DNA from 2 places in the Streptococcus sp. 544 genome. Region 1 is predicted to be linked to the other one. Evidence: riboswitches for the same ligand, from Rfam matches in the RefSeq annotation. Region 1 holds a riboswitch; the other holds the start of a gene.
The links. A riboswitch is a leader RNA that binds a small molecule or an ion and turns the genes downstream of it on or off. The one in region 1 is predicted to bind thiamine pyrophosphate.
Positions count from the first base shown of each region.

Region 2: it holds a riboswitch for thiamine pyrophosphate, as region 1 does, so the genes downstream of both, HT728_RS05835 (thiamine-binding protein) here and HT728_RS02935 (TenA family protein) in region 1, are expected to answer to the same signal.

Region 1 covers NZ_VMMU01000006.1:56,578-61,008, reverse strand. Annotated here, with positions in the region: gene thiE (thiamine phosphate synthase) at 1-414, opposite strand, end outside; gene thiM (hydroxyethylthiazole kinase) at 416-1,198, opposite strand; gene HT728_RS02935 (TenA family protein) at 1,328-1,996, opposite strand; TPP riboswitch at 2,213-2,301, opposite strand; gene lctO (L-lactate oxidase) at 2,450-3,586, opposite strand; gene lysS (lysine--tRNA ligase) at 4,209-4,431, opposite strand, start outside.
Region 2 covers NZ_VMMU01000010.1:66,070-70,500, reverse strand. Annotated here, with positions in the region: gene dnaB (replicative DNA helicase) at 1-604, shown strand, start outside; gene HT728_RS05845 (Veg family protein) at 606-872, shown strand; gene cbpD (choline binding-anchored murein hydrolase CbpD) at 960-2,306, shown strand; TPP riboswitch at 2,389-2,491, shown strand; gene HT728_RS05835 (thiamine-binding protein) at 2,560-2,850, shown strand; gene HT728_RS05830 (ABC transporter permease) at 2,813-3,571, shown strand; gene HT728_RS05825 (ABC transporter substrate-binding protein) at 3,610-4,431, shown strand, end outside.

The sequences.
Region 1 (4,431 bases):
GGTATCAAATACAGGACCAACACCAACATAATCTACATATTCAACTTTTGACTGTTGAAATTCTTTCTCGTTCTTTATAGAAAGACCAATTATTTTATCTGGCATCAATTTTCTAATTTCATCAACACCAATATCATCTTGACCTACATGTACGCCATCAGCGTCAATTTTCATTGCCAAATCGATATCATCATTAACGATAAATGGAACATTATATTTTTTACAAAGATCCTGTAGTTTAATTGCTAATTCGACTTTTTCTTTACCTTCCAGGGCTCCCTCCCCTTTTTCACGAAATTGAAATAAGGTTATACCACCTTTTAAGGCTTCCTCAACAACTCTATATAGATCTTTACCTTGGCAAGTAGTCGTTCCACAAATAAAATATAGTTTTAATAATTCTTTATGAAACATTTTACTTCACTCTTTTGAATTCCTTTACATCTTCATCTGTAATCTCATATAAGGCATTTATAAATTCAACTTTAAATGTCCCAGGAAGATGCCCATTGGGGCGTTTTTCTGCCATTTCTCCAGCGATATTGTAAACCAACATTGCTGTTTCTAATGATTTCAATTCTTGACCTTTTTCAAGTCCGATAAAGCTTGCTATTACAGCACCTAATAAGCATCCTGTCCCAATAACTTTTGGCATCATGGCACTACCATTATGAATCGTTACCACTTCTCCATTAACAGCAATCGCATCAACTTCTCCAGTCACTACTATTGGAATATGAAACTTAGCGTTGGCTGCTAGAGCAATCTCATCAATATTATCCACACCAGCACTATCTACTCCTTTAGATGCCACATTTATACCTACTAAAGAAGCAATCTCTCCAGCATTCCCCCTAATCGCAGCTAGTTTGTAATTGTTGATTAAATCATCTGCTACTTTTTTTCTATATTCTCCTGCTCCACAGGCTACAGGATCTAAAACTGCTGGGACATTATATTTCTCGGCAATTTTCAGAGCAGCTTGGTATAATTTCCAATTATCATCCGTTAAAGTCCCAATGTTAATCAATAATCCTCCAGCATATTTTAATAGATCTTCTAAGTCTGCTGGGTACTCGCTCATAGCTGGTGAGGCACCCAGTGCTACTAATCCATTTGCTGTGAAATTTTTTACTACATCATTGGTTATGCAAATGACCAAAGGTGCTTTTTCTTTTAATAATTTTAAACTTGTCATATTGAAATCCTTCCTTTTCACTTTATACGATATACTGATTTCGATTTATCTCTATCTTTTGTTAAGAAATTTTTTTCATTTACATTGAATGATTTACCTCATCAAATTTGTAAATATCCTAAACTTTCTCTAGGCGTCATAACCAATATCAAAAAAGGCTAATTCTAAAGCGACCGCTTGATTCCAGCGTTGCTGAAGTTCTGTCAAATCTTCTCGACCTTTTCCGACACGATTGAGTTCGTCAACCAGAAATTGAACCCACTCTGCAAAGAAAGGAGCTCTGTGGAGATTGATCCATTCCGAATGAATATAGGCTTCAGGTAGAGCCAAATCTTTAGAACCCCAGTCTAAATAGAGACCTTCTGCAATGACCAGCATGACCAAAAGATGAGCATAGTCTGATGAAGTCACTGCCGAATACATCAGATCCTGAAAGGCTTTTGTTACAGGGTGCAAAGTCACTTCCAGATAATCATTCTCAGATACTTTTAACTCTTTGAAAGCCTTTTGGAAATAACCGTCTTCATCTGCTTCAAGAAAGCCTAGTTGCTTGGCAAAACGAAGCTTGGATTCAATCTGGTCTGCGTGGGCTACGCAGGCACCCAGCATGGATAAGAAGGCATCAAAGAAGTGATAATCTTGAATTAGGTAGTCTTTTAAGACCTTATTCTTAATTGTCCCTGCAAAAAGTTCCTTGACAAAACGATGATTGATTGCAGCCTGCCAATCCTTCTGACTATTTTTTAATAATTCTCCAACAGTCAAACCTGGCTCAAATGCATAAACCTGTGTTTCCATATTTATTTTTTCCTCTCTTTACTCCTTAGTAATCAATAAAACACCAAGAGATACCAAGTAAAATCCTAATTCCACTTGATCCTTTTAAAGAACATTGAGGGCATTTGCAGAGAGCTACCTAAACAAACCTATCCAGTTTATATAAACAAAAAAACTCCAATTACAATCAAGAATTAGAGTTGACTTACAAGATTAGATCGTTCATTTCGCCATACGAAAAAACGTTTCACATTTCCCTTCGCCAGTCTTAACTGTATCAGGTTCAATGGGTATCATCTCAGCTTAAAGCACCCCAAATGTCTCTATTATTTAATTACTGCACCAGTATAGCAAAAAATGAAAGCTCTAGCAAGATATTTGACCGAAAAATATCTTTATATAGTTTTTGATAGCGATTTATTCTTCCAATACACGAAGAAAAACCTCCACATTCAGTGGAGGCAATCTCTTTTATCAATACAATTTTAAGTCACGAGGGTCAACTGGGAAAGTTGGGTTGTATGGGTTGTGACGGAGTTTGAAGTGTTTAACATCTTCAATGGTCTGAGTTCCAGACAACTGCATAACTGTCTTCAATTCCGCATTCAAGTGTTCAAAGACTTGACGCACACCAACACTACCGCCTAGAGCCAAGCCATAGATAACCGGGCGACCAATAGCTACCAAGTCTGCTCCTGAAGCCAAGGCTTTAAAGACATGTTGACCACGACGAACACCAGAGTCAAAGACAATTGGCACACGTTTATCAACTGCTTCTGCTACTTCTTGAAGTGAGTCAAAGGCAGCTGGTCCACCGTCGATTTGGCGTCCACCGTGGTTGGTTACCCAGATACCAGATGCTCCCGCAGCAAGCGAACGTTCAACGTCCTCACGGCATTGTGGTCCCTTGACATACACAGGAAGTCCTGAGTATTCAGCGATAAATTCTACATCGCGTGGAGACAAGCGTTGTTTAGCTGATTTGTAAACAAAGTCCATTGATTTACCAGCACCTTCTGGCAGGTATTCTTCAACAATCGGCATGCCAACTGGGAAGACAAAGCCATTACGCTTATCCACCTCACGATTGCCCCCTACAGTAGCATCTGCTGTCAAGACAATCGCTTTATAACCTTCAGCCTTCACACGATCCATGATGTGGCGGTTAATGCCATCATCTTTACTAAAGTAAAATTGGAACCAATGAGGTGTCCCTTGAAGGGCTTCAGAAATCTCTGGAAGGTCAACAGTAGAGTAAGAACTGGTTGTATAAAGAGAACCGAACTCATGCACACCACGCGCAGTCGCCACTTCACCCTGTTCATTCGCTAATTTATGAGCCGCAACAGGCGCCATAATGATTGGTGAAGACAATTTTTCGCCTGCAAACTCAATCTCTGTACTTGGATTTTCTACATTGCAAAGTGTATGAGGAACGATGAGTTTGTGGTTAAAGGCGCGGATATTCTCTCTTAAAGTGAAAGTATCTTCCGCCCCACTAGCGATATAACCAAAGGCTGCTTTAGGGATCACTTGTTGCGCCATTGGCTCCAAATCATAGGTATTGATGAAATCTACATGACCTTCTGCATTGCTTGTTTTGTATGACATAAACTGTCCTCCTTGATTAAGTAAGCGTTTGCTTTTTGCTATACATCTATAATAACTCTTTTTTCAATCATTTTCAAGAGTTTTGCTTAAAAACCATCTTATTTTTTCATACAATATACTATCCTTACTTTCCTTAAACTCTAAACTTTAGTCGATATTAAGTGAATCGTTGAGATCTTTTGCTACCAGGCATTTGAACTACTTTTTTATTTGCTGATTCTATCTACTAATGCTATAAAAAACAAGTGAATAAGACACCAGAACATCCTCTAATAGGGCCTAGGGACTTATATCAATCCCATATATACTGTTTAAGCAAGATACTATCCTAGTTGACGCTAACTTCCTATCCTACTTATTAATTTTTATTTATAGTGAATCTGAACAAATCAATTGGAGAATCCAAGTCAATTTCTAGTACTTTTTGAAAAGTTTCAGCATACTATCGTAAAATGAAATAAAACATGCGCAAATTGATTAGGGAATTTAAACCAATTTCTAACAATGTCTTAGAAGTCAAAGTGTACTATTTCAACTTCAATACACTATACTTCATTTTCTCCTTAAATTCAGTCTCTTTTTTCATCAAAAAATCCCCTGGCAAGTACCAGAGGATAAGAGCTTATTTCATTGTTGGGAAGAGCAATACATCACGGATAGTAGTTGTATCCGTGAGGAGCATGCAGAGACGGTCGATACCGATTCCCAAACCACCTGTTGGTGGCATACCATATTCAAGGGCTTCGATGTAGTCGTAGTCGATACCTGTCGCTTCATCGTCACCAAGTTCTTTAGCTTTAGCTTGGGCTTCAAAACGGCTAAGCTGATCGATTGGGTCGTTGAGC
Region 2 (4,431 bases), on a different contig from region 1:
TATGTTGGCGGCAGAAGGTTTGGTGGAATCCCATTCTATCCGTACGGGGCAATTGACTGATGAGGAATGGCAAAAGTATACCATTGCTCAAGGGAATCTAGCCAACGCGAGTATCTATATCGATGATACGCCAGGGATTCGAATCACGGAAATTCGTTCTCGCTCACGCAAACTTGCTCAAGAAACGGGTAATCTTGGTTTGATTTTGATAGATTACTTGCAGCTTATCACGGGAACTGGGCGAGAAAACCGCCAACAAGAAGTTTCAGAAATTTCACGTCAGTTGAAAATCCTAGCAAAAGAACTGAAAGTTCCAGTAATTGCTCTAAGTCAGCTTTCTCGTGGTGTAGAACAACGTCAGGATAAAAGACCAGTCTTGTCTGATATTCGTGAATCTGGGTCTATTGAGCAAGATGCTGATATCGTAGCTTTTCTCTATCGTGACGATTACTATGAGCGTGGTGGTGAAGAAGAGGACGGTATCCCAAATAATAAGGTGGAAGTTATTATCGAGAAAAACCGTAGTGGAGCTCGTGGAACAGTGGAATTGATTTTCCAAAAAGAATACAATAAATTTTCAAGTATCTCAAAAAGGGAGGCATAAAATGACAGATGCATTTACAGATGTAGCTAAGATGAAAAAAATCAAAGAGGAAATCAAGGCACATGAGGGTCATGTAATTGAAATGACCTTGGAAAATGGGCGTAAGCGTCAAAAAAATAGATTGGGTAAGTTAATTGAAGTTTATCCATCCCTATTTATTGTGGAATTTGGGAATGTGGAAGGAGATAAACAGGCTAATGTTTACGTTGAATCCTTTACTTACTCAGATATCCTTACAGAAAAAAATCTAATTCATTATCTGGACTAAAGTGAGAAATTTTCTCACTTTTTCTTTTTTCTCCGAATAGTTTAAGTGAAGGTAATCTTCGATTTATATTATTTTCAAGGAGGAAGAATGAAAATTTTACCGTTTAAAGTAACAGAGACAAGGTTTTCTTTCAGAAAATCAGCTAAAAAGGTTGTTCCTTTTTTAGTAGTAGGATTGATGTTAGCAGCGAGTGATAGTGTATATGCCTATTCTGGAGGAAATGGATCGATTGCGCGTGGGGATGATTATCCTGTTCATTATAAAAATGGGAGCCAGGAGATTGATCAGTGGCGCATGTATTCTCGTCAGTGTACTTCTTTTGCAGCCTTTCGTTTGAGTAATGTCAATGGTTTTGAGATTCCAAGGGCTTATGGAAATGCGAATGAATGGGGGCATCGTGCTCGTCGTGAAGGCTATCGTGTAGATAATACACCGACGATTGGCTCCATTGCTTGGTCTACTGCAGGAACTTATGGGCATGTTGCCTGGGTGTCAAATGTAATGGGAGATCAGATTGAGATCGAGGAATATAACTATGGTTATACAGAAGCCTATAATAAACGAAGTATAAAAGCAAATATGATGACAGGATTTATTCATTTTAAAGATTTGGCTGGTGGCAGTGTTGGGAATAGTCAAACCTCAGTTTCAACAGGAGGAACACATTATTTCAAGTCTAAGTCTGCTATCAAAAATCAGCCACTAGCTAGCGCAACTGCGATTGATTACTATTATCCTGGGGAGAATGTTCATTATGATCAAATTCTCGAAAAAGACGGCTACAAGTGGTTGAGTTATACAGCTTATAACGGAAGCTATCGTTATGTTCAATTGGAGGCTGTGAATAAAAATCCTCTAGGTAATTCTAGTCTTTCTTCAACAGGAGGAACACATTATTTTAAGAGCAAGTCTGCTATCAAAAATCAGCCATTAGTTAGCGCAACTGCGATTGATTACTATTATCCTGGGGAGAAGGTTCATTATGATCAAATTCTCGAAAAAGACGGCTACAAGTGGTTGAGTTATACGGCTTATAACGGAAGTCGTCGTTATATCCAGTTAGAGGGTGTGACTTCTTCACAGAATTATCAGAACCAATCAGGGAATAGCTCTAATTATAGCTCAAATAATGGATCGACTGTCGGTTGGAAGAAAATAAATGGTAGTTGGTATCATTTCAAATCAAATGGGTCTAAATCAACGGGATGGTTGAAAGATGGATCTAGCTGGTATTATTTGAAATCATCTGGTGAAATGCAGATAGGCTGGTTAAAGGAAAATGGCTCGTGGTATTATCTGGATAGTTCAGGGGCAATGAAAACAGGCTGGTATCAAGTTTCTGGTAAGTGGTATTATTCTTACTCTTCAGGTGTCTTAGCTGTTAATACGACGGTGGATGGCTACAGAGTAAACAGTGATGGAGAACGAGTATAGAAAATTGGAGTAGGAAATTTTTCCTGCTCTTTTCTGTAAGCAGTTTCCTTGACATTTTTCTTATTTTGCGCTATCATATATCTATATAATATATGGGAGTCTGTGTACAGTCTGAGAGGAAGTGTTAAACTTCGACCGCACCTGATCTGGGTAATGCCAGCGTAGGGAACGATACTTAGTCTATTCTTGACCTTTTCCATATATGGTAAAGGTTTTTCTTTTTGTCAAAGGAAAACGAGAAGAGGAGGTTTTTATGAAAGCAAGCATTGCCTTGCAAGTTTTACCCCTAGCGCAGGGGATTGATCGGATAGCTGTTATCGATCAGGTCATTGCTTACCTGCAAGCTCAAGAAGTGACCATGGTGGTGACACCATTTGAAACGGTCTTGGAAGGGGAGTTTGATGAGCTCATGCGTATTCTCAAAGAAGCGCTGGAAGTGGCAGGGCAGGAGGCAGATAATGTCTTTGCCAATGTCAAAATAAATGTAGGAGAGATTTTAAGTATTGATGAGAAACTTGAAAAGTATACTGAGACGACACATTAGTCTATTGGGCTTTCTGGGAGTCTTGTCAATCTGGCAGTTAGCAGGTTTTCTTAAACTTCTCCCCAAGTTTATCCTGCCAACTCCTCTTGAGATCCTCCAGTCTTTTGTGCGTGATAGAGAATTTCTCTGGCACCATAGCTGGGCGACCTTGAGAGTGGCTTTGCTAGGTCTAATTTTGGGAGTCTTGATTGCCTGTCTCATGGCTGTACTCATGGACAGTTTGACTTGGCTCAATGACCTGATTTACCCTATGATGGTGGTTGTTCAGACTATCCCGACCATTGCCATAGCTCCTATCTTGGTCTTGTGGCTAGGTTATGGCATTCTGCCCAAGATTGTCCTGATTATCTTGACGACAACTTTTCCTATCATCGTCAGCATTTTGGACGGTTTTAGGCATTGTGACAAGGATATGTTGACCTTGTTTAGTCTGATGCGGGCCAAGCCTTGGCAAATCCTGTGGCATTTTAAAATTCCAGTCAGCCTGCCCTACTTTTATGCAGGTCTGAGGGTCAGTGTCTCCTACGCCTTTATCACAACAGTGGTATCTGAGTGGTTGGGAGGCTTTGAAGGACTAGGTGTCTACATGATTCAGTCCAAGAAACTGTTTCAGTATGATACCATGTTTGCTATTATTATTCTGGTATCGATTATCAGCCTTTTGGGTATGAAGTTGGTCGATATCAGCGAGAAATATGTTATTAAATGGAAACGTTCTTAGAATAAGAATGTTTCTGAAAAAGAAAAGAGGAAATCAAAATGAAGAAAACATGGAAAGTGTTTTTAACGCTTGTGACAGCTCTTGTAGCTGTTGTGCTTGTGGCCTGTGGTCAAGGAACTACTTCTAAGGATAACAAAGAGGCAGAACTCAAGAAGATTGACTTTATCCTAGACTGGACGCCAAATACCAATCACACAGGGCTTTATGTTGCCAAGGAAAAAGGTTATTTCAAAGAAGCTGGAGTGGATGTTGATTTGAAATTGCCACCAGAAGAAAGTTCTTCTGACTTGGTTATCAATGGTAAGGCACCATTTGCAGTGTATTTCCAAGACTACATGGCTAAGAAATTGGAAAAAGGGGCAGGAATTACTGCCGTTGCAGCTATTGTTGAACACAATACATCAGGAATCATCTCTCGTAAATCTGACAATGTAAGCAGTCCAAAAGACTTGGTTGGTAAGAAATACGGAACTTGGAATGACCCAACTGAACTGGCTATGTTGAAAACCTTGGTAGAATCACAAGGTGGGGACTTTGAAAAAGTTGAAAAAGTACCAAACAACGACTCAAACTCAATCACACCGATTGCCAATGGTGTCTTTGACGCTGCTTGGATTTACTACGGTTGGGATGGAATTCTTGCTAAATCTCAAGGTGTAGATGCTAACTTCATGTATTTGAAAGACTATGTCAAGGAGTTTGACTACTATTCACCAGTTATCATCGCAAACAACGACTATCTGAAAGACAATAAAGAAGAAGCTCGTAAAGTCATCCAAGCTATCAAAAAAGGTTACCAATATGCTATGGAGCATCCAGAAGAAGCAGCTGATATCCTCATCAAAAATGCACCTGAACTC